One region of the Microbispora sp. H10830 genome, then DNA from elsewhere that is predicted to be linked to it. Evidence: riboswitches for the same ligand, from Rfam matches in the RefSeq annotation. Region 1 holds a riboswitch; the other holds the start of a gene.
The links. A riboswitch is a leader RNA that binds a small molecule or an ion and turns the genes downstream of it on or off. The one in region 1 is predicted to bind cobalamin.

Region 1 (14,532 bases):
CCTCCGTCGCGGCGAGCACGGCCGCCGCGTTGCCCGCGGTGACGCGGTCCGGCGCCGGGGTGACGAGCCATCGGAAGACCATCGGCAGTTCGGCGCCCGCGAGGCTGTCGCCGTCGGTGAGCGCGGTGACGATCAGATCGTCCTCGATGGCGAGCGGCACGCGCTGGTGGATGACGTAGGTGAGTTCCGGCTCGAGTGCCCAGAACCGGTCGGCGGGACGCGCCGGCTCGAACAGGCCGGTGACCTTCGCGGTCAACTCGCCGAGGCGGACCGTGTCGCCCGTTCTGATCGACATCTCCGTGGCGGCGACCGCGGGCACGGCCACCTCGAAGCGGGTGCCCGAGCGGGGGCCCGGGGGGCCGCCCTCGACGTACCGCACCCGCCGGTCCGCCCCGGACACCCACTTCAACGTGAGATACCGGTGCGCCCGCTCGTTGATGAGCATCGGCGGGGCTGTGATCTCGATGAGCGGGGCGGGGTCGGCGACCTCCCGCAGCGCCGGGGGGAGCAGCGCGCGCCAGGCGGTGTCCGCCCTGGCCGCCTCGGCCGTCGTCCGCATGGGCGTCAGGTCGAAGCGCCGAGTGAACTGGACCGCCAGCGAGGCCGTGGCGGGCGGGGCGGAGCCGATGACCGACCTGGCCGCCGCGTCGAGGGAGGACTCGACCATCCGAGGCAGGGCCGAGACGACCAGGGCGGCGCCGAACACCAGCGTGGCCAGCAGTGCCGCCACTCCCCTGTGCACACCCAGAAGGCGGATCACGACGCCTCCCCCGCACGAAGCACGGCGGCCGGCTCACGGCGGTGCAGCGACCGCGCGAGCCCCGCCACGATCACGAGAAGCACCACGAGGACCGCGACGGCCAGCGCCGCCACCTGAGGCCAAGGAACGTGGAGCAGCACCGGCAGCCCGCCCCCGGTCGCGTATCCGGCGGTCACCATCGGCGGCACCACCGCGGCGGAGACGGCCACGGCGAGCGCCACTCCGCCGGCCAGCGACAGCCCGACCACGAACGACTGCTCGACGGCGAGCAGGCCGAGCGTCTGCCGGAAGCTCACGCCGAGCGCGCCGAGCACGGCGAACTCGCCTCTGCGCTCGCGCGCCGAGACCGCCGCGTTGACCAGGAAGCCCAGCACGGCGAACGCCAGCGCCGCCGCGAAACCGAGCAGCAGCGCGCCCTGCAGGCCTGCCGCCGTGGGGTCGTCCCGATAACCGGCGGTGAGCGCGGCCACGTCGAGGACGTCCCCGCGGCCTCGCCCAGAGGCGGCCAGTACGGCGGCCCGCGTGGTGTCGTGCCCGTCGGCGGCCAGCCACCACTCCGTCACCGGCCACTCCGCTCCCTTCGCGCCCGCCGCCCGCAGTGCCGAAAGATCGGCGAGCAGGGCCGGGGTGCCCTCCGGCGTGCCGGGCATCGCCGCGACGACGCCCACCACTTTGATCGGGATCGCCGCCGTGCCGGCCGTGATCCGTACGGTGTCCGCCAGGCCGGGGGTCACCACGACCGGAAGCGGCTGTCCGCCGGACCCGGCGATCCGGGACGCCAGCGTGGCCGGCGACAGCTCCGACAGGTCGGGGCGCAGCAGCAGGACACGGCCCAGGTGTGCCGCGTCCGCGGCGATCAGGGTGGCGTCCGCGCCGTCCGCGACGACCCTGGCGCGATGCGCGGGCACGGCGGCCGCGACTCCCGGCAGCGAGGTGAAGGTTCGCGCGTCGTCCCCCGGAAGGGCGGGGACACGCAGGCCGGCGCCGGCGAGATGCCGGGCCCGGTCCTCCTGGGCGCCCCGCCAGGTCGCGGCGGTGGTCAGGGACAGCACGCCGATCGCCATCGCCATCGTCAGCAGCAGCGCCGGGCCCGAATAGCGAGCCGGGCGCCGGCTCACCTGCCGGGCGGCGATGGCCGGCCCGAACCCGGGGCGGCGCCGCGTCGCCCGCTCGGCGACCCTGGCGACGGCGGGCACCAGCCGCAGGGCGGCCATCCCCCCGCAGAGCAGGGCGAGCGCCGGTCCCGCCCCGACCAGCGGGTCGAGCCCGAGCTCGCCGCCGAGTCGCGTCGTCTCCGGCGCGTCCTGGCCGCGCAGGCGCCAGACGGCGAGCGCCGCCAGGACGAGCAGCGCCACGTCGGCCCCGGCCCGCTGGACCAGGCCCGGCCGGTCGGCGCGCCCGCGCGCCGCCTGCTCCTCGACGTACGTGCGGCGGGCGGCGAGCAGGGGCGGGGCCGCCAGCATGGCGGCGCAGGCGAGCGCGACCGCCGCCGCGACCGCGAACGTGGATCCGTCAGGCGCCCGGGGCGGCTCCACACCGGTCGCCTCGATCCAGGGGAACGCGCTCACCAGCCGCAGGAGGACGGGCGCGAGGAACGGCGCCGCGGGCGCGCAGGGCAGCGCGATCAGCAGCGCCTCCCCCGCCGCCATGGCGGCGAGCCGCGGCGACCCGCCGCCCCTCGATCGCAGCAGGGCCGTCTCCATCCGGCGGTGCTCGGCGAGCAGCCGCGCGGTCAGCGCCAGCGCGTACGCGCTCAGCACCAGCAGTTGGAGCACCGGCACCAGCATGGTCGAGCGGGCGACCAGGGCGCCGCGGTCGAGCCGCAGCAGCGTGCCGGACAGCGTCTCGGTGACCGTGCACCGGGGGCAGCCGGAGAGCACGGCCGCCGAGGTCCCGGCGACCGACGCCGAGAACGGCCGCAGGCGGTCGGGGGAAAGCCGGCGCAGGTCGGGTTCGGCGAGCCAGCGGGCCGAGACGCCGGTCGCGAAGCGGTCGAGGAAGGTGCCGGTGGGCACGACCAGGGGTCCGCGGGAGGTGAAGTCGCCGGTTTGCGTGCCGTAGCGCAGCAGTTCCTCCCCCTTCCAGCGCGGATCGTCGGGGTCGCGCAGCCGGAAGACGCCGGTGACGCGCACGCGGGCCGGTTTTCCGTCCAGGCGTCCGACGACGGTGAACTGGTCGCCGGCCGCGACTCCCGTCGCCCGCGCGGCCGGCTCGGACAGTGCCACTTCCACCATCGCCGTCTTCGTCTCGGCGGGCCAGTGTCCGCTCACCAGGTCCGCCTGGCGGTCCAGCCCCTCGTACGCGGCGAACCGGGTCAGGACGGGCTGATCGCCGCGATCCTGCCCCTTGAGTGCGTAGGAGGCGGACTCGACGCGCACGGTGACCCGAATGGGCACCTCACCGTGGGCGTGGGCGATCCCCGCGCGGACGGCCCGGTCGGCCGCGGCGAAGTCCCCGGCGGTGACCGAGGAGGTGACGACGGTGGCGGTGGCGGCGAGCGGCGCCGTCTCCAGGGCCCGCCGCACACCCGCCTGGGTCGCCGACCCCGCGTACAGCAGGAGAGCCGAGATCGCCGTGGTGGCGAGCAGGATGGAGCCGAACGCGGAGGCCAGCAGCAGGGGCTCGGCCAGCGCGCGCCGGACCACCAGCGGCAGCCGCGCGCGCACCACTCTCAGCATCCGGGCCTCAGCATCCGGGCCTCACCATCCGGGCCTCACCACGTTCATCCCGGCATCATGACAAGCATGATCGAGAAGCACCAGCGTTCCGTTCATCTAAGGTGAGGGGAAAACGGGCCGAGGAGGGCTGCATGCCTGCGGTGGGGCCGTTGCTCACGGGAGATCCGGCCGAGATCGGCGGCTATCGGCTGGAGGGCCGCCTCGGCGCGGGCGGCCAGGGGGTGGTCTACCTCGGCCGTACGGCCGAGGGCGCGCCGGTGGCGGTCAAACTGCTGCACGAGCCGGCGTACGGGGGCCGGCCGGGGGACGAGGACGCCCGCCGCCGCTTCGCGCGGGAGATCGCCGCCGCGCGGCGGGTCGCGCCGTTCTGCGTGGCTCGGGTGCTCGACTTCGACCTGGACGGCCCGCGGCCCTACGTCGTGAGCGAGTACGTGGAGGGCCCCACGCTGCAGCACGCGGGGCGGCGGTCCGGGCCCGCCCTGCACCGGCTGGCCGTCGCGACCGCGACCGCACTCGCCGCCGTGCACCAGGCCGGGATCGTCCACCGCGACTTCAAACCCGCCAACGTGCTGCTGGGGCCCGACGGTCCGAGGGTCGTCGACTTCGGGGTCGCCCGCCGTCTCGGCGCGACCACGGCGACCGGTGGCACCGTCGGCACGCCCGCCTACATGGCGCCCGAGCAGATCGCCGGCGAGCCGCCCGCGCCCGCCTGGGACGTGTTCGCGTGGGGCGGCGTGATGGTGTTCGCCGCCACCGGCAGGCCGCCGTTCGGCGACGACGCGCTTCCGGCCGTGCTGAACCGCGTGCTCACCAAGGAGCCCGACCTCGGCGACCTGGAAGAGCCGTTGCGCTCCATCGTCGCGCTGGCCCTGCGCAAGAACCCCGCGGAGCGCCCGGGCATCCTCGACATCACGATGCGACTGCTCGCCGCGGTGCCGGAGGGGACCACCGGAGACATCCCGGGCGTGCTCACCACCGCGGGGCATCCCGTTCATCCGGAACCGGACACCATCCCCTCACGGCGGGGCTCCGGCCGCCGCCGTGGACTGCTCGCGGGGGCGGCGGTCACGCTCGCGGCCGCGACGACGGGGGCCGTGCTGCTGTCCGTGCTCCCGTCCGAAGGCGTCGCCGACGGTGACGCACGGCACACGGCTGCCGCCGTCACTCCGGCCCCCTCACCCACCACGGCACTCACAGGAACACCCACACGGGCACCCACGCCGACACCGACACCGACGCCGACACCGACGCCCGCCGCGCGCGTGCCCCTGCGCTTCACGGCTCGCTTCGCGGGCGTGTGGCGCGGCAGGGTGGACTACGAGCCCGGGGCGTACGACACGCTCGTGCTGACCGTGCCGAAGGGCGGCGACACCGTCACCGAGCAGTTCGTCGACTACCGGTGCGTGGGCAGGTCCGAACTCCAGGTGGTCAGCGGGACGACCGTACGGCTGAAGCGGGTGTCGATGCGGGGCAACTGCGTGCGCAACGGCACGATCTACCTCACCGTCCACGACAATGGGACGATGACCTTCGACTACAACGGGCACGGCGAGAACACCGTGACGAAGAACGAGCCGTTCTACATGATCGCCACACTGAAACGCACATAGCGGCACACTTGCGGGACATCCGGCACGAAGGTGTAGGTTGACCACCGCAAGCGACGGACGCGGAGGAAGCCGGTGTGAATCCGGCGCGGTCCCGCCACTGTCACCGGGGAGCGACCTTCACCCACGCCACTGCCCCGCATGGGCGGGAAGGCTGAGGGAAGCGCCGATCCGGGAGCCAGGATACTCCGGCCGTCGGACCTTCTACCGGGGGCGCGGACACCCCCAGGGGGGACGTCCCATGGACGTGGCGCCCGGCGGCGGCCTGCTTGTCGCGGGCACCACCTCCGATGCCGGGAAGAGCGTGCTGGTGGCCGGGCTGTGCCGGTGGCTGGCCCGCCGCGGCGTACGGGTCGCGCCGTTCAAGGCGCAGAACATGTCACTGAACTCCTACGTCACGGCCGACGGCGCGGAGATCGGGCGGGCGCAGGCCGTGCAGGCGGCCGCCTGCGGGCTGGAGCCGACAGCCGACATGAACCCGATCCTGCTCAAGCCGGGCAGCGACCGCCGCAGCCAGGTCGTCGTCCGCGGACGGCCGGTCGCGGACGTGGACGCGATGGAATACGGCGCGCGCCGCGACGAGCTGCGCGCGATCGCCGTGGAGTCCTACCGGCGGCTGGCCGACGAGTTCGACGTGGTGATCTGCGAGGGGGCGGGGTCCCCGGCCGAGATCAACCTCCGGGCGGGGGACATCGCGAACATGGGGCTGGCCAGAGCCGTCGGGCTGCCTGTGATCATCGTGGGCGACATCGACCGCGGCGGCGTCTTCGCGCACCTGTACGGCACGGTCGCCCTGCTCGACGCCGTCGACCAGGCGCATATTTCCGGATTCATCGTGAACAAGTTCCGGGGCGCGCGGGAGCTGCTCGCGCCGGGGCTTGACATGATCGAAGGGCTGACCGGGCGCCGGGTCTACGGGGTCGTACCGTGGCTCGACGGGCTGTGGATGGATGTCGAGGACTCGCTGTCGCTCGACAACCGGCCCGCGAACACGGGGAGCGCGGCGGCTGACGGCGCGTTGCGGGTGGCCGTCGTGCGGTATCCGCGCATCTCCAACTTCACCGACGTGGACGCGCTGGCCGCCGAGCCGGGGGTCACGGTCGACTTCGTCACCTCACCCGCCGCCTGCGCCGACGCGGACCTGCTCGTTCTGCCGGGCTCGCGGGCCACAGTGCACGATCTGGCCTGGCTGCGCGACACCGGTATCGCCGACCTCGTCGTCCGCAGGACGGGCCCGGTGCTCGGGATCTGCGGCGGGTATCAGATGCTCGCCCGCACCATCACCGACCACGTGGAGTCCGGCGCGGGCACGGTGCCCGGCCTGGGGCTGCTCCCCGCCGACGTCGCGTTCGCGAGGGAGAAGACGCTCGGGCGACCGGCCGGCGAGGGCTACGGGCACCCGGTACGCGCGTACGAGATCCACCACGGAGTCGTCACCCGCGACGGCGGTGAACCGTTCCTCGACGGGTGCCGGGTCGGAAACGTGTGGGGCACGACCTGGCACGGGGCGCTGGAGAACGACGGGTTCCGGCGAGCCTTCCTCGGGGAGGTGGCGCGGGCGGCGGGGCGGGAGTTCCGGGGCGATCCGTCGCTGTCGTTCGCGGGGCTGCGGGAGGCGCGGCTGGACGCGCTCGGAGACCTGGTCGAGCGGAACGTCGACACCGGCGCACTGGTCTCGCTCATCGGGAGCGGGCCCACGCCCGGCCTGCGGACCCTGCCGCCCGGTGAGAGCGGTGCGAGCGGAGCGGCCGGCCCATGCTGATCATCCGCCAGGCGGGGACGCCGGGCACGCGGCGCGCCTGTTTCCCGGCACCCGAGGACGCCGATCCGCCGGGGCTGGCGCGGGCCGCCACGCTGACCCTTCCCGATGAAGCGGTGGTCTTCGCCGCGCCCTGGCCCGCGGCTGTCGCGACCGCACGGGCCGCGTCAGGGCGGGAGCCGATCGTGGTCGGGGCGCTCGCCGAGGCCGATTACGGCACGTGGGCGGGACGGCCGTTCGCGGAGATCGCGGAGACCGAACCCGAGGGTCTCGGCGCCTGGCTGACCGACCCCGACGCCGCCCCGCACGGCGGGGAGAGTCTCGCCGAGCTGGGCGCGCGGGTGGCCGCGTGGCTGGAGTCGGTGCACGTGGACGCCGCCCGCGTGGTCGCCGTCTGCGACGCCGGGCCCGTCCGGGCCGCACTCGCGCACGCGCTCGGCCTGACCGCGACGCGGGCCGCCTTGTTCGACATCGCCCCGCTGTCCCGCACCGAGCTGGCCGCCCGGCCGGGCGGCTGGCGGATCGCTCACGTCAACCGGAAGGCCGCCCTGTGAACCCCGCCTATCCGTTCAGCGCCGTCGTCGGGCTCGCCGATCTGAAGCTGGCCCTGGTGCTCAACGCGGTCTCGTCCCGGGTCGGCGGCGTTCTCGTCCGCGGGGAGAAGGGGACCGCGAAGTCCACGATCGTGCGTGCGCTGGCGGCGCAGCTGCCGCAGGTCGCGGTGGTGGCGGGGTGCCGGTTCCACTGCGATCCCGGGGCGCCGGACCCCCGCTGCCCCGACGGGCCGCACGAGCCCGACGCGGCCGGAGCGCTGCGGGCGGCGTCCCTCGTCGAGCTTCCGGTGGGGGCCTCCGAGGATCGGCTGGTCGGTTCGCTCGATCTGGAACGGGCGCTGACCGAGGGCGTGAAGGCGTTCGAGCCGGGGCTGCTCGCGGCGGCCCATCGCGGCGTGCTCTACGTGGACGAGGTCAACCTCCTGCACGACCATCTCGTGGACCTGCTGCTCGACGCGGCCGCGCTCGGGGTCTGCTACGTCGAGCGGGAGACCGTCTCGATACGGCATGCCGCGCGGTTCCTGCTCGTGGGGACCATGAATCCGGAGGAGGGTGAACTCCGGCCGCAGTTGCTCGACCGGTTCGGACTGACCGTGGAGGTGCGCGCGACGCGGGAGCCGGACGAGCGGGCCGAGGTCGTACGACGGCGCTTCGCGTTCGACGCCGATCCGGAGGGGTTCGCCGCGCGCTGGGCCGCGGAGGAGGCCGCCCTGGCCGCACGGATCGCGCGTGCCCGTGCCGTCCTCGGGTCGGTGCGGCTGCCCGACTCGCGACTGCGGCAGATCACCGCCGTCTGCGCGGGGTTCGAGGTGGACGGGCTGCGGGCCGATCTCGTCACGGCGCACGCCGCGGTCGCGCACGCGGCCTGGCAGGGCCGGGACGTGGTGACCCGTGAGGATGTCCGGGTGGCGGCCCGGCTGGCACTGCCCCACCGGCGTCGCCGGGACCCGTTCGACGCGCCCGGCTTGGACGAGCGTCTTCTCGACGAGCTCCTGAACCAGACCGAGCCCGCCGCCACCGATGATCACGATCCCGATGATCCCGGGGGTCCGGAGGATCCCGATGACTCCGGCGGGCCCGGCTCCGGCCCCGGCCGGCCCGAGGCGCCGGACGGCTCCGGCGACTCGGGCGCCGGCGACGGCGCCCCCGAAGTCGCCCCCGAAGGCACCCCCGGAGGCACTACGGGCGCCCCCGAAGGATCCGGCTCCGCCACCGGCTCCGGCGACCGCCCCCAAGACGTGGCCGCGGCCGGTGTTCCCTTCCGCGTTCCCGTTCTCAAGGTCGCCGGAGTCGGAGCGGGCGTCGCGGGGCGGCGGTCGAGTGGCCGGGGACGGCACGGCCGGACGATCGGGACCCGCGTCCCGACCGGCGCGGGCCCCGCCGCCGTCGACCTCCCCGCGACCCTCCTCGCCGCCGCCCCGCACCAACTCCGCCGCGGCAGGCGCGGCCCCGGCCTGGTCCTCAAGCGGGACGACCTGCGCGAGCCCGTCCGCGAAGGCCGCGAAGGCAACCTCGTGCTGTTCGTCGTGGACGCCAGCGGCTCGATGGGCGCGCGCAGGCGGATGACGGCCGTCAAGACGGCGGTGCTGAGCCTGCTGCTGGACGCGTATCAGCGCAGGGACAAGGTCGGCCTCATCGTCTTCCGGGGAGCGGGCGCGACGGTCGCACTCCCCCCGACCTCGTCGGTCGAAGCCGGCGCGGCCCGCCTCCGAGCGCTCCCGACGGGTGGCCGCACCCCGCTCGCCGAGGGCCTGGCCACCGCCGCCGAGGTGCTCCGCGTGGAACGACTCCGCGACCCCGACCGCCGCCCCCTGCTGGTCGTCGTGACCGACGGCCGCGCGACCTCCGGCGGCGACGTGACCCGCGCGGCCGCCGCGCTCGCCGGTGTGACCTCGGTGGTCGTGGACTGCGAGAGCGGCCCGGTCCGCCTGGGCATGGCGCACGCGCTCGCCCTGCGACTGGGCGCGCGCGTGCTTCCGCTGGAGTCGCTCGGTGACCTCGTACGCGATCGAAGGAAGGCGGGCTGACATGCCGCAGGGCAAGCCGGAGAACGTACCGGACGACGGCCTGACGACCCGGCAGCGCCGGACGAGGCCGCTGCTCATGGTCCACACGGGTCCGGGGAAGGGCAAGTCGACGGCCGCGTTCGGGATGGCGCTGCGCGCCTGGAACCAGGGCTGGCCGATCGGTGTGTTCCAGTTCGTGAAGTCGGCCAAATGGCGGGTGGGCGAGGAGCGCGCGCTGACCGTGCTGGGCGCGAGCGGCGAGGGCGGCACGGTCGCCTGGCACAAGATGGGCGAGGGCTGGTCGTGGATCCAGCGGCCGGGCACCGAGGCCGACCACGCGGCCGACGCGCGCGAGGGCTGGGAGCAGATCAAGCGCGACCTCGCGGCGGAGACCTACCGGTTCTACGTGCTGGACGAGTTCACCTACCCGCTCAAATGGGGATGGATCGACCTCGACGACGTGCTCTCGGCGCTCGCCGGCCGACCGGGTGCGCAGCATGTCGTCATCACCGGCCGCGACGCCCCGGCCGGGCTCGTCGAGGCCGCGGACCTCGTCACGGAGATGGGCAAGGTCCGCCATCCCATGGACGCCGGCCAGAAGGGTCAGAAGGGCATCGAGTGGTGACGGGCGTCCCACGTCTCGTGATCGCGGCCCCGGCCTCGGGAAGCGGCAAGACGACCGTGGCCACCGGGCTGATGGCGGCCCTGGCGGCGCGCGGGCTGCGCGTCGCGCCGTTCAAGGTGGGGCCCGACTACATCGATCCGGGTTATCACACGCTGGCCGCCGGGCGTCCCGGCCGCAACCTCGATCCCTGGCTGACCGGCGAGGGCCGGGTGACGCCGCTGTTCCTGCACGGTTCCGCGGGCTGTGACATCGCGGTCGTCGAGGGCGTGATGGGGCTGTTCGACGGGCGCGGCGAGGGCGACTTCGCCTCGACCGCGCACGTGGCGCGGCTGCTCGGCGCACCCGTGATACTCGTGGTGGACGCCGGGAAGCAGAGCAGGTCGGTGGCGGCGCTGGTGCACGGGTTCGCGACGTTCGACTCGCGGGTGCGGGTGGCGGGCGTGGTGCTGAACCGTCTCGGGTCGGCCCGCCACGAGGAGCTGTGCCGGGCCGCGCTGGAGGAGACCGGGGTGCCGGTGCTGGGGGCGGTCCGCCGCGACGACGACGTGATGACGCCGTCGCGGCACCTCGGGCTGGTCCCGGCGGCCGAGCGGCTGCCCGCCGCCGTGTCGGCGGTGGACCGGCTCGGCGCGCTCGTGGCGGGCTCATGCGATCTGGACGGTCTCGTACGCCTCGCCGCGACCGCGTCCCCACTCACCGGACAGCCGTGGGACCCGTCGGACGGACACGAACCCGGCGAACGGCGGGTGGTGGCGGTCGCGGGCGGTGCGGCGTTCACGTTCGGCTACGCCGAGCACGTCGAGATGCTGGCCGCCGCCGGGGCCGAGGTCGCCGTGTTCGATCCGGCACGCGACGAGTCCCTGCCCGAGGGCGCGTCCGCACTGGTCGTGGGCGGCGGTTTCCCCGAGGTGTACGCGGCGGAACTGTCGGCCAACGAGCGGCTGCGCGCCGAAGTGGCGGCCTTCCCCGGCTCGGTGGCGGCCGAGTGCGCGGGACTGCTCTATCTCTGCGAGGAGCTGGACGGCCGTCCCATGTGCGGCCGGGTGCCGGGCGTGGGGCGGATGACCGACCGGCTGACGTTGGGCTACCGCGACGCCGTGGCCGTACGCGACACGCTGCTGACCCGGCAGGGCGAGCGGCTCCGCGGCCACGAGTTCCACCGGACCATCGTCACCGGCGGCGAACAACCCGTCTTCCGGTGGCGAGGCGGCGCCGACGGGGCCGGCGACGCCCGGCTCACCGCGTCTTACCTGCACCTGCACTGGGCGGGCGCGCCACAGCTCGCCCGGCGACTGCTGGCCTACGCCGAACCCTCCTCAAGGTCGCCCTCGATCGCGAGGTAGGCGTCGCGCAGCCCGGCGAGCACGTCGGGGTCGGGGTGCTCCCACATGCGCCGCTCGGCGGCCTCGAGCAGGCGCTGCGCGATGCCGTGCAGCGCCCAGGGGTTCGACTTGGCCATGAAGTCGCGGTTGACCGGGTCGAGCACATACGTCGAGGCGAGCGTGTCGTACATCCAGTCGGCTACGACGCCGGTGGTGGCGTCGTAGCCGAACAGATAGTCCACGGTCGCGGCCAGCTCGAACGCGCCCTTGTAGCCGTGGCGGCGCATCGCGGCGAGCCAGTTGGGGTTGACGACCCGGGCGCGGAAGATCCGCGCGGTCTCCTCCGACAGGGTCCGGGTGCGGACGGCGTCGGGGCGGGTGCTGTCGCCCACGTACGCGGCGGGCGCGCGGCCCGTCAGCGCGCGGACGGTCGCGACCATGCCGCCGTGGTACTGGAAGTAGTCGTCGGAGTCGGCGATGTCGTGCTCGCGGGTGTCCACGTTCTTGGCGGCGACGGCGATGCGGCGGTAGGCGTTCTCCATATCCTCACGGGCGGGCGCTCCGTCGAGGTCGCGGCCGTAGGCGTAGCCGCCCCAGACGGCGTACACCTCGGCGAGGTCGGCGTCGTCGCGCCAGTTGCCGCTGTCGATGAGCGGCAGCAGGCCCGCCCCGTACGCCCCCGGGCGCGACCCGAACACGCGCAGCGTCGCACGCCTGGCGTCGCCGTGCACGGCCCGATCGGCGTCCACGTGGGCGCGCACGTAGTTGTCCTCGGGACTCTCGCCGAGCCCCGCGACGAGCCGGACGGCGTCGTCGAGCATCGCCACCACGTGCGGGAACGCGTCCCTGAAGAACCCGCTGATGCGCACCGTCACATCAACGCGCGGGCGGCCCAGCTGGTCCAGCGGCACCGGTTCGAGCGTGGTGACGCGCCGCGACGCCTCGTCCCAGACGGGCCGTACGCCGAGCAGCGCGAGCACCTCGGCGATGTCGTCACCGGCGGTGCGCATCGCGCTGGTCCCCCACACCGACAGCCCGACCGAGCGCGGCCACTCGCCGGTCTCCGCGCGGTAGCGGGCCAGCAGGGAGTCCGCCATGGCCTGCCCGGTCTCCCAGGCGAGGCGGCTCGGCACGGCTCGCGGGTCGACGGAGTAGAAGTTGCGGCCGGTCGGCAGCACGTTGATCAGCCCGCGCAACGGCGACCCGGACGGCCCTGCGGGCACATATCCACCGGCGAGCGCGTGCAGCACGTGGTCGAGTTCGTCGGTGGTACGCGCGAGCCGCGGCACCACCTCGGTCGCCGCGAACGTCAGCACCCGCGCGACCGCCGGGTCGTCCGCGACGTCGGCGACGGCGGCCGGATCCCAGCCGCGTTCCTCCATGGCGGTGACGAGCGCGCGGGCCTCGGCCTCGACGCGGTCCACGACGCCGGTCGCGGCGCTGCCGTCCTCGGTCAGGCCGAGGGCCTCGCGCAGGCCGGGCAGAGTCTCGCGGCCGGCCCACATCTGGCGGGCGCGCAGCATGGCCAGCACGAGGTTAACGCGGGCCTCGCCGGTCGGGGCCGCGCCGAGGACGTGCAGGCCGTCGCGGATCTGCGCGTCCTTGACCTCGCAGAGCCAGCCGTCCACGTGCAGGATGAACTCGTCGAACTCCGCGTCGTGCGGGCGCTCGGACAGGCCGAGGTCGTGGTCGAGGCGGGCGGCCTGGATGAGGGTCCAGATCTGGGCGCGGATCGCGGGCAGCTTCGCCGGGTCCATCGCCGCGATCGTCGCGTGCTCGTCGAGCAACTGCTCCAGGCGGGCGATGTCGCCGTACGTCTCGGCCCGGGCCATCGGCGGCACCAGGTGGTCCACGAGAACCGCGTGCGCGCGGCGCTTGGCCTGGGTGCCCTCGCCGGGGTCGTTCACCAGGAACGGATAGACCAGCGGCAGGTCGCCGATCGCCGCGTCGGTGCCGCAGGAGGCCGACATGCCCGCCGACTTGCCGGGCAGCCACTCCAGATTGCCGTGCTTGCCGACGTGGACCATGGCATGCGCGCCGAATTCCGCCGACAACCACCGGTAGGCCGCCAGGTAGTGGTGGCTGGGCGGCAGGTCGGGGTCGTGGTAGATCGCGATCGGGTTCTCCCCGAAGCCGCGTGGGGGCTGGACCATCACCACGACGTTCCCGCTGCGCAGCGCCGCGAGCACGATGTCGCCCTCGTGGACGAACAGCTCGCCGGGCGGGGCGCCCCAGTGGCGTTCCACGTCGGCGCGCAGGTCGCCGGGCAGGGTGTCGTACCAGGCGCGGTAGGTCTCGGCGGGGATGCGCACGGGGTTGGCGGCGAGCTGCTCCTCGGTGAGCCAGTCCTGGTCCTGGCCGCCCGCGGCGATGAGCGCGTGGATCAGGGCGTCGCCGTCCTGCGCGGCCTGGCCGGGGAACCCGTCGCCGAGGTCGTAGCCCTCCTCGGCCAGGCGGGCCAGCAGTCCGACCGTGCTGGCCGGGGTGTCCAGGCCGACGGCGTTGCCGACCCGCGAGTTCTTCGTCGGGTACGCCGACAGCATCACGACGAGCTTCTTGTCCGGCGGGGGCACGTGACGCAGCAGGCCGTGCCGGACGGCGATGCCCGCGACCCGGGCCGCGCGTTCGGGGTCGGCGACGTAGACGGTCAGGCCGTCGTCGTCGATCTCCTTGAACGAGAACGGCACCGTGATGATCCGCCCGTCGAATTCGGGGATCGCGACCTGCGAGGCGGCGTCCAGCGGGGACAGGCCGTCGTCGTCGGCCTCCCAGTCGGCGCGGCCGGTCGTCAGGCACAGACCCTGCAGGATCGGCACGTCGAGGCCGGCGAGCGCGCCGACGTCCCAGGCCGCGTCGTCCCCGCCCGCCGACGCGGTCGCGGGCCGTGAGCCGCCCGCCGCGAGCACGGTCACGACGAGGGCGTCCGCGCGGCGCAGCACGTCGAGCAGCTCGGGCTCGGCGGTGCGCAGCGAGGAGCAGAAGACCGGCAGCGCCCGGCCGCCCGCGTCCTCGATCGCGTCGCACAGCGCGGTGACGAAGCCGGTGTTGCCCGCCATGTGGTGCGCCCGGTAGTAGAGCACGCCGATCACCGGGCCGTCGCCCGGCCGGGAGTCGCGTTCGAGGACGCCCCAGTTCGGAGCGGCGGCCGGGGCCGCGAAGCCGCGACCGGTCAGCAGGACCGTGTCCGACAGGAACGCGTGCAGCTCGGCGAGGTTGGCGGG
Region 2 (14,532 bases), on a different contig from region 1:
CGCGACAGGGGCCCAGTCAAGCCGGTTGCGAATGCCGAAGAGGCAACCGAGCGACGCGTAGTCATTGACGCCATAGAGCGGGTAAAGAGGCAGGGAAACGCTCCACGCGTCTCCCTCGTACCAGTCCTCGTCGGCGTGCGGGTGACGCATCTCTATGAATCCGTAGATGTCGGTGCCCATCCGGACAGGCTAGGGGTGTGGGCGCGAGGCGCGGGCTTTTCTGTGGGCTGTTTTTTCCTCGCGCAATCAACTGTGCGCTTTTCATATCCCCGGAACCAGGCAATTCGGCGGCAGCATGTTGCCCGGGGATTGCAGCTTCCTGCCACCGCCCTCCCGCATGTCCACGTCCTCTGGCAGCAAGCGGCACGGCCCTCGTGCTCCCGCAGGCCAGCGCCGCGGCCCGCCTACCGATCACCGCAGCCGTAACGTCCGTTATATGGTGACATGGTGTAGTTACTCATATTCTGTGCGTGTAAGGGGCTCTTCGGGTAGGAGGGTGCCGACATGCGACGCCGTACGGTCCTCGCGCTGGGGGCCCTGGCCCTCGCGGGCGCGTGCGGCGTCCAGGCGCCGCCACATCGCAGGGAGCTCTCACTGGCCGTCCCGGGTCCGCCCGGAGGATGCGGGGACGGCGTCGCCGCCGGGTTCAAGTCGCTCGTCGAGGGGCGTGGCTGGGTCCGGGCCGTACGGATCAGGCGGGAGGCCGGCGACGGCGGGACGGCTCTCGCCCGGACGGGCGGGCCGCGGACCGACCTGGTGATCGCCGATTCCGCACTGCTGGCCGCCTGCGCGCTGGCCCGTGACCCCCTCCTGGTCGCCAGGGCCGTCCCGCTCGCGCGGCTGACGGGGGAGTGGGAGGTGCTGGTCGCCTCGCCCGACTCGGGTTACCGCACGTTCGAGCAGTTCGCCGCCGCGCTGCTGCGCGACCCTGGAGGGCTCAGGGTCGCGGGCGGCGCCGACCGCGGCCCGGAGCACCTGCTGCTCGGCATGACCGCGCAGGGCCTGGGAGCCGACCCACGCCTGCTCGACTACGTCGCGTTCGGCAGCAGGGCGCAGGCCGTCGCCGCGGTCCTCGACGGGCGGCTCGCGCTCGGGTTCGGCAGCAGGCGCGAGGTCGCCCCTTACCTGCGCGCAGGACGGCTGCGGCCGCTCGCGGTCTCCTCCGCCGAGCGGCTGCCCGGGGTGGACGCGCCGACGCTGTCGGAGTCAGGCGTACGGGTCGTGTACGCCGACTGGACGGGGCTGATCGCCCCGCGCGGCACGCCCGGGCGGGACGCCCTGCTCGACCTGTGCCGGGCCGTCACCGGCACTCCCGGCTGGCGAAGCCTGTGCGACCGCAACGACTGGACGCCGATGTGGCTCGACGGCGACGACTTCAGCCAATGGCTCGTCGGCGAGGCGCGCCGTACGGCCCTGCTCCTCAATGATCTCGGACTCCGCTGAAAAACACAACTTGTAGGGGTGCTTGCGAGAAGGGCCACAAGATGTAGGATCCATCGCGTTGCTGGTTCACCCCAGGTGAGGCAAGAGGGAACCCGGTGCGAATCCGGGACTGCCCCGCAGCGGTGAGCGGGAACGACCGCCGTCACACAGCACCGTGCTGTGTTCCAAGCACTGGGCGTGAGCGCGCCCGGGAAGCGACGGCCAGTAGGACCGGCGGGCGCGAGCCCGTCCGGACGCCCGCGAGTCCGAAGACCTGCCAGTGACGCGCGCGCATCGGCGCGCGCCCCGCGCCGGGCCCCGAGGGCGGGCTCGCCGCAACGTCACGGCACGGTTCCCTCTCGTGCGCGTGCGCCGCGGCATGCCTCCCCTCAGGTCCGGCCGGGACACGGAACGACGAGGAGAGGGCATCTGATGACCATCACCGACCCGGCCTCCGCGTCCGCGGACCCCGCTTCACGTGAGCGCGGCGGGCCGCGGGCTCCGGCGGGAGACCGTGGACCCGACGCCCCGCGCGGCTCCGTCCCCGCCGCCGGCGCCGTACGGCAGGCCGAGGCCCGCGCGGACGGCGCGCGGGACGCGGCGGCCGTCCGGCAGGCGATCGAGGAGGCGGCGGCCGGGGTCATCGCCGACCCGGAGAACTCACGCCGGGCGGCCCGGCTGCTGAGCGGGCTGATCGCGGAGGAGACGGCGGCCGAGGGGGTGCGCACCTTCTCGGAGTCGGTCGCCGCCGCCCACGCCGCCGGGCTGCTGGGCGACGCCGTCGCCGCGTTCGTGGCCGGCGAGGCCGAGGCGCTCGACGCGCTGATCGACCCGGCGGCCGACGACCGGTTCGAGTACTTCGGGCTGCGCACGGTCTACGACCGCTACCTGCTGCGCCACCCGGTCACCCGGCGCGTGCTCGAACGCCCGCAGCACTTCCTGCTGCGCGTCGCCTGCGGCCTGTCGGCCACGGTGGCCGAGGCGGCCGAGCTGTACGGCCTGATGTCCACACTGGCCTATCTGCCCAGCTCCCCGACGCTGTTCAACTCGGGCGCGCGCCGGCCGCAGCTGTCGTCGTGCTTCCTGCTCGACTCGCCCCGCGACGAGCTGGAGAGCATCTACGAGCGGTACGGCCAGGTGGCGCGGCTGTCGAAGTACTCCGGCGGCATCGGCATCGCCTGGACGCGGGTGCGCTCGCGCGGCTCGCTGATCCGGGGCACCAACGGCCTGTCCAACGGCATCGTCCCCTGGCTGCGCACGCTCGACGCGTCGGTGGCGGCCGTCAACCAGGGTGGCAGGCGCAAGGGCGCGGCCTGCGTCTACCTGGAGACCTGGCACGCCGACATCGAGGAGTTCCTGGAGCTTCGCGACAACACGGGCGAGGAGTCGCGCCGCACGCACAACCTCAACCTGGCCAACTGGGTGCCCGACGAGTTCATGCGCCGCGTCGAGGCGGACGGCACGTGGTCGCTGTTCGACCCCAAGGAGGCCCCCGAGCTGACCGACCTGTGGGGCGAGGCGTTCGACGCCCGCTATCGCGAACTGGAGGCCGCCGGGCGATACGTCCGGCAGGTGCCGGCCCGCGCCCTGTACGCCCGGATGATGCGCACCCTCGCCCAGACCGGCAACGGCTGGATGACGTTCAAGGACGCCGCCAACCGGGCCTCCAACCAGACCGCGCGGCCCGGCAACGTCATCCACCTGTCCAACCTGTGCACCGAGATCCTGGAGGTCACCAGCGACGGCGAGACCGCCGTGTGCAACCTCGGCTCGGTCAACCTCGCCGCGCACCTGACCCCCGAGGGCGACGCCGTCGACTTCGGCGGGCTGCGCGCCACCGTCCGCACCGCCGTACGGTTCCTGGACCGGACGATCGACCTCGGCTTCTACCCGACGCCCGAGGCGGAGGCGGCGAACCGGAAGTGGCGGCCCGTGGGGCTCGGCGTCATGGGCCTCGCCGACGTGTTCTTCGCGCTGCGCCTGCCGTTCGACTCGCCGGAGGCGCTGGCGCTGTCGACCCGCATCGCCGAGGAGATCGCGCTCGCGGCGTACGGCACCTCGGCCGACCTGGCCGCCGAACGCGGGCGCCACCCCGCCTACGAGGAGACGCGGGCCGCGGACGGCGTCCTGCACCTCGACCACTACCCGTGCGCCCCGGCGCATCCCGAGGAGTGGGCCGCGCTGCGGGACAGGATCGCGCAGACCGGGCTGCGCAACTCCCTGCTCGTGGCGATCGCGCCGACGGCCACGATCGCCTCGATCGCGGGCTGCTACGAGTGCGTCGAGCCGCAGGTGTCCAACGTGTTCAAGCGTGAGACGCTGTCGGGGGAGTTCCTCCAGGTCAACCGGTATCTCGTGCGGGACCTTCAGGCTCTCGGCCTGTGGACCAAGCCGATGCGCGACGCGATCAAGCTCAACGACGGCTCGATCCAGGACATCTCCGCCGTCCCGGACGAGCTCAAGACGCTCTACCGCACCGCCTGGGAGCTGCCGCAGAAGGCGCTCGTCGACCTGGCCGCCGCGCGGCAGCCGTACGTCGACCAGTCGCAGTCGCTCAACCTCTTCATGGCCGCCCCCACCATCGGCAAGCTCTCCTCGATGTACGCCTACGCCTGGCGGTCGGGCCTGAAGACCACCTACTACCTGCGCTCCCGCCCGGCGACGCGGATCGCCCAGGCGACCGTCCCCGCGGTCGCTCCGGTCGTGCCCGATGAAGGGGCCGTCGCCTGCTCCCTTGAGAATCCCGAGATCTGCGAGGCATGCCAATGAGAACGATGCTGCTCGACCCCGGTATGGACCTGACCCTGCGCCCGATGCGCTACCCCGGGTTCTACGAGAGGTACCGCGCGGCGATCAGGAACACCTGGACGGTCGAGGAGGTCGATCTCGCCTCCGACCTCGCCGACCTCGCGACCCTCGACGAGGGGGAGCGGCACCTGATCAACCGGCTCGTGGCGTTCTTCGCCACCGGCGACTCGATCGTGGCCAACAACCTGGTGCTGAACCTCTACCAGCACGTGAACGCCCCCGAGGCGCGGCTGTACCTCAGCAGGCAGCTGTTCGAGGAGGCGGTGCACGTCCAGTTCTACCTGACCCTGCTGGACACCTACCTGCCCGACCATGACGAGCGGGTGAAGGCGTTCGCCGCCGTCGAGCACATCCCGTCGATCCGCGACAAGGCCGACTTCTGCTTCCGCTGGATCGACTCCATCAGCGAGCTGAACCGGCTGGAGACCCGGGAGGACCGGCGGGCCTTCCTGCTCAACCTCGTCTGCTTCGCCGCCTGCATCGAGGGATTGTTCTTCTACGGCGCCTTCGCGTACGTCTACTGGTTCCGCTCGCGCGGGCTGCTCGGCGGCCTCGCGACCGGCACCAACTGGGTGTTCCGCGACGAGTCGATGCACATGGAGTTCGCCTTCGAGGTGGTGGACACCGTACGCCGCGAGGAGCCGGACCTCTTCGACGACGAGCTGGGGGCCCAGGTGACGCGGATGATGGAGGAGGCGGTCGCCGCCGAGCTCGCCTTCGCCCGCGATCTGTGCGGCGACGGGCACGGCGTCATGAGCGCCGGCAACATGCGGCGCTACCTGGAGTACGTCGCCGACCGCAGGCTCACCCGGCTCGGCCTGCCCGTGCGATACGGCACGGACAACCCCTTCCCGTTCATGGAGTTCCAGGACGTGCAGGAGCTGGCGAACTTCTTCGAGCGCCGGGTCTCGGCCTACCAGGTGGCCGTCGAGGGCGACGTCAGTTTCGACGAGGCCTTCTGACTCATCCGGTTTTCGGCGCTCCCGTAAAGGGCAAAGGGAACGCCATGACGACGACAGGGGGCGCCGTCACAGCGGCAGCGTGGAACTGGGCGACCTTGGCGATCGCCGTGGCCGCCGCGATCGTCGCGGTGGAACTGGTCCGGCGGGTGCTGAAATCGCGCCTGATAGGGGAGCGGTGGGCGCTCGCCGGGCCGTTCGTGCGCAGGTGCACCTGGCCGGGCTTCGCCTCGGCCGTGACGGGCACCGTCAAGGCGGCCTACGACCCCGACATGCCCGGGTCGGACTCCAACGGCTTCCAGCGCGTGCTCGCGCTGCTGCTGATCGCCTGCGTGACCTGGTTGTTGATCCAGGCGGCGTACGCGGTGACCGACGTCGTCCTCGACCGGCTGACGCGGGTCGAGGGCGAGCGCAACCGCCGCGCCCGGCGCATCCGCACCCAGATCACACTGGTGCGCCGGGTGTCGGCGGCGGTCGTCGTGGTGCTCGCGCTGGGGGCGATGCTGTTCACCTTCCCGCAGGTGCGGGCGCTCGGCGCGGGACTGCTCGCCTCCGCGGGGATCGCCGGCGTGGTGGGCGGCATCGCGGCCCAGTCCACGCTCGGCAACATGCTGGCCGGGCTGCAGCTCGCCTTCAGCGACGCGCTGCGGCTCGACGACGTGGTCGTGGTGGAGGACGAGTGGGGCCGCATCGAGGAGCTGACCCTCACCTACGTGGCGCTGCGCCTGTGGGACGAGCGGCGGCTCATCCTGCCCGTGTCCTACTTCACCACCAATCCGTTCGAGAACTGGACGCGCCACGAGAGCCGCATCCTCGGCAGCGTGTACCTCCGGGTGGACTGGTCGATCCCGGTCGAGGAGGTGCGCACCGAGCTCTACCGGGCGCTGCGGGAGAACCCGCTGTGGGACCAGAAGGACTGGACGCTCCAGGTCACCGACATCACCCCGGAGGGGCTGGTCGAACTGCGCGCCCTGATGAGCGCGGCCGACTCGGCGAGCGCCTTCGACCTGCGCTGCGACATCCGCGAGCACCTGGTGACGTTCATCCGCGAGAAGTATCCCGAGAGCCTCCCGCGCCTGCGCGTCGAGATCCCCGCACGCTGAGCGTCGCATCCGCCCTTCCCCGCCAGGCCGCCAGACCGGTCACGGGTGTCAGGGGGCGTTGGACGGCCGCAGGAGCCTGCTCGCGCCGGCGATGAGCGCGGTGGCGAGGATCCAGCCCGCGGCGATCAGGCCGTTCGCCGGCCACTGGGTCCATCCGGCCGGCTCCCAGGCGCCCCGCTGCTCGAACACGCTCACCGGCACGAGCAGGTCGAGCGTGTAGACGAAGGCGTTGAAGTGGCGCGACTCGTCCAGCCCGATCTGGTGCGGCGGCCACTGCGTGAAGATCGCCGTACCCGTCGCGAGGAGCAGCACGGCCCACAGGCCGGCGAGCCAGGGCCGGTAGCCGTAGCCGACGAGCCCGTCGAGCAGCCTGCCCCACAGCCGCCCGGGCACCCGCAGCGTCCGCCGCCGCGCCCGCTGCCTGGCCAGCAGCACCCGGCGCGCGTCAGGCTCGTGCCCGATGCGCCGGCAGTAGGCGGCCAGCTGCTCGTACGGCTGGGGGCGGTAGCCTCCGGGGTCGCGCCGCAGCCAGGAGAGCCGGTCCGCCAGGGTCGCGGGCCCGCGCAGCGACTCGTACGTCAGCCCGTTGAGCCGCACGTCGCCCGGGTAGCTCTCCGGACGGTCGAACAGCACACCGAAGCGGGAGTAGCCGAGGTTGACCTCGCCCTCGATCGACTCGGGCAGCAGGATGAGCTCGTCCGCCTGCATGTGGCTCAGGTGCAGCACCCGGCCCCGCGCCCGCAGCACCGCCCCGTGGAACGACAGGACCCCGTCGATGCGCGCGCCGCGCAGCCGTACGGTTCCGTGGGCGGTGAAACCCGCGCCGAGTTCGGCCGCGGCGGCCTGCAGGTGGTCGGCGTGCACGGCGGGGGTGCCGTCCGCGGTGACGACGGCGCCCTGGAGGTAGAGCCCGCTGGAGAAGCGGGCGCCGATCAGCCGCAGGCCGCCCGTGGCCCGCATGTCGCGTAAGAAGGCGCTGCCGTCCACGACGAGCCCGCCGGCCCACAGCGCGACCGACTCCCAGGTCCGCGGCTCCTCCGATCCCTCGGGGCCGTTCCAGGAGCCCGCCTCCGACGGGTCCGCCCCCGGTTCCCGGTACGGCGCCTCACCGGGGGTGCCCACCCGCGTGCCGGAGAGCCGGAGCTGCCCGGTCACGTGGGCGTTGTCCAGGCGAACCCCCGCGCGGACGACCGATCCGTCGAGGTCGAGGAGCCCGTCGACCGTGGCCCGGCTGGCCCGGAAGCGGGAGATGTCGCAGCGCCGCAGCCGTACGCCTCTGGTCCTGGCGTCGTTGAGCGAGACCGTTCCGGCGATGTGGCAGTCGAGCAGGTGGACCTTCGCCTCGATCGTGGCGTCGGACAGGTTGAGATCGCCGACGATCCGCGCTCCGGCGAGCCGGACGCCCGGCACCCGGCCCGATCCGCCGGTGCTCCGGTCGAGCACCAGGGCGGAGATCACCTCCGCCCTGACCACCCGGGAGCGGCCCCACAAGCCTTGTGAACCCCGCGCGCCGCCGGAGGAGGCGTCAGTCTCCCCGCCATGGCGCAGGTCGACCCAGCCGCCGGTGGGGTAGGCGTCCCAGAGCCGTCGTTCGGCGGGGGTGAGCCGGCGGAAAGGGAGCCGCGATCTTCCCATCAGAACCTCGGCAGTGGACCGTCGCCTTCAGGCGACGAGGGAATGCCGTCCCTGACTGGTTTTCTGTCTGGGCTCATCGCGGATGCCTCTCTCCGGTGCGATTAGACGGACGGTGCTGTAATGATCGTGTGACTCCTCAGGTGCGCACCTCGCCCGGTGCGGCACATGACCTCGGGTACCACGTGGTGGGGTGCCCGAAGTGCCGCCGTCCCGTTCTGGGCGGGCGCGTCAAGGCCCGCCTGGAGGAGCCGAGTGCCCTCGCAGCTGCCCACACTGTGTCACGGTGCTATTTCGTGGCCACCGCCGGCGTGGTCTCGGCCGATACGGTGCAGCGTTACATCGACGCGCAGTACAAGCGCAGCCCCACAGGGGGTGGCCGTGCGTAGGTCGTACAAGTTCCTGCTGCGCCCCACGGCCAGGCAGGCTGCCGCGCTCGCCGCGTGCCTTGAGGATCACAGGCAGCTCTACAACGCCGCCTTGGAGCACCGGCGCACCGCCTACCGTAAGGCGGGCGTCACGGTTCGGTACGGTGACCAGTCGGCCGACCTCAAGCACATCCGCGCCGATGACGCCGAGGGGCAGGGCCGGTGGTCGTTTTCCTCTCAGCAGGCCACCTTGCGCCGGTTGGACAAGGCGTTCGTGGCGTTTTTCACGCGGGTCCGCGAGGGCCGTACGCCTGGTTTCCCGCGTTTCAAGGGGCGAGGCTGGTTCGACACATTGGAGTGGCCGAAGGACGGGGACGGCTGCCGGTGGGACTCCCAACCCGAACACCCGACCGCGACGTTCGTCCGTTTGCAGGGCATCGGGCACGTTCGAGTGCATCAGCACCGCCCGGTGCAGGGCCGAGTGAAGACGATCAGTGTCAAGCGGGAGGGTTCCCGCTGGTATGTGGTGCTGTCGTGTGATGACGTGCCCGCGCAGCCGCTTGCCTCGACCGGTGCGGCGGTCGGTGTCGACATGGGCGTCGTCTCGCTCGTCAGCACCAGCGATGGGGAACTTCTGGACAACCCGCGCCACCTGGAGGCGTCCGCCGGACGTCTTGCGGCGGCCCAGCAGGCGCTCGCCCGCAAGAAGCGGGGGTCCAAGCGGCGCCGTGAGGCGGTGGCGCGGGTGGCGGCGCTGCACGCGAAGGTCCGCCGTCAGCGCGTGGACGGCGCGCATAAGGCCGCCCTCACCCTGGTCCGCAGCTATGACGTGATCGTGCATGAGGACCTGCGGATCGTGAACATGACCCGGTCGGCTTCGGGCACGATCGAACAGCCAGGGCGGAATGTCGCGGCCAAGTCCGGGCTGAACCGGAGCATTCTGGACGCGGGTTGGGGGGTGTTCCTGCGTGTGCTCGCGCGCAAGGCTGAAAGTGCCGGTCGTGAGCTGATCGCGGTGAACCCCGCCAACACCTCCCGCACCTGCTCGCGTTGCGGGCACTGCGCGAAGGAGAACCGCGTCACCCAGGCCGAGTTCGCCTGTACGGCGTGCGGGCACACCGCGCACGCCGACGTGAACGCGGCCATCAACATTCTCAGGGCAGGGCTTGCCCTTCGCGACGCTGCGGAAGCGGCCTAGCGAGAAGCCGCTCCCTTCGGGAAGCGGAGGAGTCACGGGCCGACGATATCGCCGATCTTCGAATGGGCCGCCGCCGCACCGGCGAGGTGACTCGCCGCGTACGGCACGAGAGCGACCACCGCGACGGAGAGCTGTTCCCCATAGGACGACGGTGGTGAGCAGGTGCCGCATTGCTGGAGGAGACCGCCGTCCTCCCTGGACAATGACGTGGTCTTCGTCGCGGGGACGCCCCGGAGCGGCCGGCCGGAGGCGGGCCGCCCTGCGCACGTGCGGAGTGTGGCACCGACAAGAGGAACGTCATGGACAACCACCTGAACGGGCGCGTACGGGCGCGCTCGCTGGGCGTCGTCGTCGGCGGGTCGCCGACCGGGCCGCTGAACGCGATCACCGATGTCGAAGGGGTCCTGGTGGGTCACACCACGATCGACGACGGCGCCGATCTCCACACCGGGGTCACCGCCGTCGTCCCCCGGCAGCTGATCGCCGGGCGGCGGAACCTGCCCGCGGCCGTCTACACCGGCAACGGGTACGGCAAGCTGGTCGGCTCGACCCAGGTCGACGAACTCGGCGTGCTGGAGTCACCCGTCGTCCTGACCGCCACGTTGTCGGTGTTCCGGGCCGCCGACGCGCTGCTCACCTATCTGATGGGCCGCCGCCCGGACGGCATCTCCTTCAATCCCCTCGTGGGCGAGACCAACGACGGCTTCCTGTCCGACATCCGGCGCCGCCCCGTCGCCGAACGGCACGTTCTCGACGCGCTGGAGGGAGCGTCCGGCGGGCTGCCCGGGGAGGGATGCGTGGGGGCGGGCACCGGGACTACGGCCCTGGGGTTCAAGGCCGGCATCGGCACCTCCTCCCGGCGGCAGGTGGTGGACGGGGCTCCGGTCACGGTCGGAGCGCTCGTCCAGGCCAACTTCGGCGGCGTGCTGACCGTCCGCGGTGTCCCGATGCCGGTCGGCGAACTCATCCCGGGGGCTCGTCATCACGAGCAGACCGGTGGCTCCTGCATGATCGTGGTGGCCACCGACGCGCCGCTCGACGCACGTCGGCTAGGCCGCCTCGCCCGCCGGGCGGTCTTCGCGATGGGCCGTGTGGGCGCGTCGTACTCCAACGGCAGCGGCGACTACGCGATCGCCTTCACCACGGCGCCGCCGCGGCTCCCGCCGCTGCCCGACGAGGCGCTGAACCCCGTCTTCGCGGCGGTCATGGACGCGGTCGAGGAGGCGCTGCTCAACTCCCTGTTCACCGCGACGACCACCACCGGATTCCGCGGCCGCACGAGCCATGCGGTCCCCTACGACCGGCTCCTGGGCACGGACGGCCGGACCGCGCCCGCGTGAGCGCCGCCGAGCCCCGGCGTCAGGAGCCCGGCGTCGGGAGCCCGGCGTCAGGAGCCGCAGTCGCAGCAGCAGCCGTCCCCGCAGCAGCAGCCGTCTCCCGAGCAGCAGTCGGAGCAGTCGGAGCACGACGAGCAGCAGTCGCAGCATCCCGAGCAGTCGGGGCAGCCGTCGCAGGCGTCGCAGAAGCAGCGGTCCATGCACCGCTCCTGCCGATACTCGCTCCACGGCGGGCGGTAGAGACCACAGGTCAGGAAGGTCGTCACCCCGGCCACCACCGTCAGCGCGATCCCCGGGCGCCCGCTCGGCGGCTCCTCAGGCGGCCCCCCGGGCGGGGCGTCGAAGGGCGCGGGGGAGGTGTCCCCGGCCGGCATGCGGTGCGCCGCGCAGGCGGCGCCGTGGGCACGCGGCCCGAACGCCCGGTCGACGGCGCGGCGGGTCTCGCCGCACAGCAGCGCCTCGACCAGGTGCCGCTCCTCCAGGTCGAGGTCGCGTACGGCCAGGCGCAGCCCGTGCAGCGCCTCCTCGCACACGCGCCGGGCCTCTGCGGGCGAGGTGCCGGTCGCGTCGAGCGGGTTGTACGCCCCGCGGGCCCGGTCCTCGGCGAGGTCCTCGACCGCGTCGATCAGGTGCGCGATCCGGCCGAAGAAGCGGCCGGCCTCGCGCAGGCTCTCGGCGTTGCCCGGCCGGCCCGCGAGCGTGGCGGTGTGCGCGAAGGCCGCGGCCACGGCGGTCTCGGTGGGCTCGGTGACGTCGAGCAGCCCGCACCCGGGGGACGCCTCCAGCAGCGCCTGGCGGGCGGAGACCTCGGTCAGGACGGCCGTGTCGAAGCCGATCGACTCCGCGCCGCGCCGGGCGGCCGAGGCCCAGGCGGCGGCCGTGGCGCGCATCGGGGCGCCGGTCACGCGCCGGGCCGCGATCCCGTCGCCGTCTGACGCGTGGTCGCGGATCTTGCCCGAGGCGAGGGCCAGCGAGACCACGGCGGCCAGGCGGGCGCCCCGGTCGTCCGACCGCACCACCTCCGCCGGCCGGAAGCCGCGCAGCGCGCAGGGCCCGGCGGTCCGCCGGTTCGCCCCGGCCCGTGACTGGGCCTGTGACTGGGCCCGTGACTGGGCCTGTGACTGGGCCTGTGACTGGGCCTCGGTCAGGACGGACAGGATGAGGCCGTCGTAGTTGGTCGCCATGCGGGCCAGATGTCCGTGCCGGTCCCGCAACGTCAGGCAGAGCCCGCACAGGTGCGCGCGCCAGGCCTCGTGGACGGACGGGCAGGAGTGGCGGGCACACGGCCGGAGGATCCCGAACACCCAGAGACTCCTAGGGGGTCATGCGTACGGGATCATCCCGTTGCGCGGCGATTATGCCACTTCGGGGCGGGACCCTGCCGGAGCAGCCGGGCAGGCGAGCTGGACAATCGATGGATGGAAGTTACCGACGGGTTCGAACTGACCCTCGACGAGCACGTCGCCACCCTCACCCTCAACCGGCCCGCCAAGCGCAACGCCGTGACCGCCGCCATGTGGCGGGCGCTGCCGGGCATCCTGGCGGACCTCGCCGCCGAGCCGAAGGTGCGCGCCCTCATCTTTACCGGAGCCGGCGGAACTTTCTGCTCCGGTGCTGATATTTCAGAAATTCATGAGCTTGGCGATAACGACGATGACACCGGTCTTACCGTTGCCGCGGAGCACGCACTGGTGACCTTTCCCAAACCTGTGATCGCGATGATCGAGGGATACTGCGTCGGCGGCGGATGCCAGCTCGCGCTCGCCTGCGACCTGCGCGTCGCGGCGGCCGGGGCCCGCTTCGGCGTCACCCCGGCCAAGCTCGGGATCGTCTACCCGCTCAGCTCCACGCGGCGGCTCGCGGAGATCGCCGGGCCCGCCACCGCGAAGCTTCTGCTCTTCTCGGCCGAGCTCATCAGTGCAGATCACGCCTTGCGCACCGGTCTCGTCGACGAGGTGTGCCCGCCGGAGGACCTGCGCCGGCGCGTCCACGGCCTGGCGGCCACGATGGCCGGCAGATCCCGGCTGACACTGGCGGCGGCCAAGCAGATCATCGACGGCCGGGCCGGGGAGGCCGAGGTGCGCGCCTGGCAGCGGGAGGCCAGGGAGAGCGGCGAAATGGCCGAAGGTGTCCGGGCATATCGGGAGGGGCGTTCCCCTGGATTCTCTTGGGATGCAAAATAGGCATAAACGGGACTCGCAGTGGTAATGACCCTGTGAGGTGTGAGATGTCGCAGAATCCATTCGCCAGGTTCGCCCGATGGCTGGGGCTTGATAGGAATCCGCTTCGACGCCGGTGCGACCGGGCCGAAGCGGTGGTCCGGCTTGCCGCCGTGCTGGGAGTCGTGGCCGCGATCGTGTTCGGCGTGATGCTCGGCATACGCGAGTACGGCAACGGCCTGCGGACCGAGGCCCAGCAGATGCGCACCCGGCATCAGGTGGCCGCCACCCTGACGGGCGACGTGACGACGCCCCGGTTGTCGGTGGCCGGAGCGGCGGTCGGGCATGCCCAGGCCACGTGGGTGGCCCCCGACGGCACGGTGAGAGCCGGTGTCATCGAGGTGTCGCCCAGCAGGCATGCGGGCGAGACCGTGCGCATCTGGACCGACGGCACAGGCGTGATCACGCCCCGGCCGCAGGACCGGGAGACCACGGCGGTCGCCGCGCTGACCGTCGGCACGGGCGTCCCGCTGGCCGCCGCCGCGATCCTCGCGCTGCTGGTGACCTGCACCCGCCTGGTCAACCAGCGCAGGGCCCGCCGGGTGTGGGAGGCCCAGTGGACCGTGGTCGAGCCCATGTGGCGGATCAACGGCCGCTGAGCCGCTCACACGCGGGCCGGCTCAGCGGTCGACGATCTCGTTCTTCCCGATCACGACCACACCGCTGCGGGTCACCGCGAAACGCTGGCGGTCGTACTCCAGGTCGAAGCCGATCCTGGCGCCGTCGGGGATGATCACGTTCTTGTCGATGATGGCCTTGCGGACGATCGCGCCCCTGCCGATCTTGACCGAGCCCATCAGCACCGAGTCCTCGACGTGCGAGTGGGAGTGCAGCACCACGCCGGGGGACAGGATCGAGCGCAGCGCGGTGCCGCCCGACACGATCACGCCGGGCGACACGAGCGACTCCAACGCATGCCCCACCCGGTCGCCCTCGTTGTGCACGAACTTGGCCGGCGGCAACGGATCGTTGCCGGTGTAGATCGGCCACCGGTCGTTGTAGAGGTTGAAGACCGGCTGCACCGAGATGAGGTCCATGTTGGCCTCGTAGTAGGCGTCGAGCGTCCCCACGTCGCGCCAGTAGCCGCGGTCGCGCTCGGTGGAACCGGGCACCACGTTGTTCGCGAAGTCGTACACCTCGGCCCCGCCGCTCTTGACGAACATCGGGATGATGTTGCCGCCGAGGTCGTGCTTGCTGCTGGGGTCGAGGGCGTCCTCGCGCAGGGCCTCGATGAGGGACTGGGTCTTGAAGACGTAGTTGCCCATCGAGGCGAAGATCTGGTCGGGCGCGTCGGGCAGGCCCACCGCGTCCTTCGGCTTCTCGCGGAACGCGACGATCCGGCGGCCCGAGGGGTCCGCCTCGATGACCCCGAACTGGTCGGCCAGTTCGAGGGGCTGGCGGATCGCGGCGACGGTCACGTCCGCGCCCGAGTCGATGTGCTGGTCGACCATCTGGCGGGGATCCATCCGGTAGATGTGGTCCGCGC

Region 2: it holds a riboswitch for cobalamin, as region 1 does, so the genes downstream of both, HHX35_RS13665 (ribonucleoside-diphosphate reductase subunit alpha) here and HHX35_RS22910 (cobyric acid synthase) in region 1, are expected to answer to the same signal.

Annotation. Positions count from the first base shown of each region.
Region 1 is NZ_JABBWX010000009.1:84,907-99,438, reverse strand. Features, by position in the region: gene HHX35_RS22925 (FtsX-like permease family protein) at 1-760, opposite strand, end outside; gene HHX35_RS22920 (FtsX-like permease family protein) at 757-3,438, opposite strand; gene HHX35_RS22915 (serine/threonine-protein kinase) at 3,570-5,048, shown strand; cobalamin riboswitch at 5,111-5,234, shown strand; gene HHX35_RS22910 (cobyric acid synthase) at 5,287-6,807, shown strand; gene HHX35_RS22905 (histidine phosphatase family protein) at 6,801-7,358, shown strand; gene HHX35_RS22900 (VWA domain-containing protein) at 7,355-9,385, shown strand; gene cobO (cob(I)yrinic acid a,c-diamide adenosyltransferase) at 9,387-9,989, shown strand; gene HHX35_RS22895 (cobyrinate a,c-diamide synthase) at 9,986-11,332, shown strand; gene cobN (cobaltochelatase subunit CobN) at 11,290-14,532, opposite strand, start outside.
Region 2 is NZ_JABBWX010000004.1:265,184-279,715, reverse strand. Features, by position in the region: gene HHX35_RS13675 (hypothetical protein) at 1-180, opposite strand, end outside; gene HHX35_RS13670 (tripartite tricarboxylate transporter substrate binding protein) at 505-1,443, shown strand; cobalamin riboswitch at 1,489-1,719, shown strand; gene HHX35_RS13665 (ribonucleoside-diphosphate reductase subunit alpha) at 1,855-4,191, shown strand; gene HHX35_RS13660 (ribonucleotide-diphosphate reductase subunit beta) at 4,188-5,192, shown strand; gene HHX35_RS13655 (mechanosensitive ion channel family protein) at 5,237-6,292, shown strand; gene HHX35_RS13650 (hypothetical protein) at 6,341-7,927, opposite strand; gene HHX35_RS13645 (transposase) at 8,306-9,490, shown strand; gene HHX35_RS13640 (P1 family peptidase) at 9,790-10,830, shown strand; gene HHX35_RS13635 (DUF5685 family protein) at 10,878-12,131, opposite strand; gene HHX35_RS13630 (enoyl-CoA hydratase/isomerase family protein) at 12,246-13,010, shown strand; gene HHX35_RS13625 (hypothetical protein) at 13,055-13,645, shown strand; gene glgC (glucose-1-phosphate adenylyltransferase) at 13,667-14,532, opposite strand, start outside.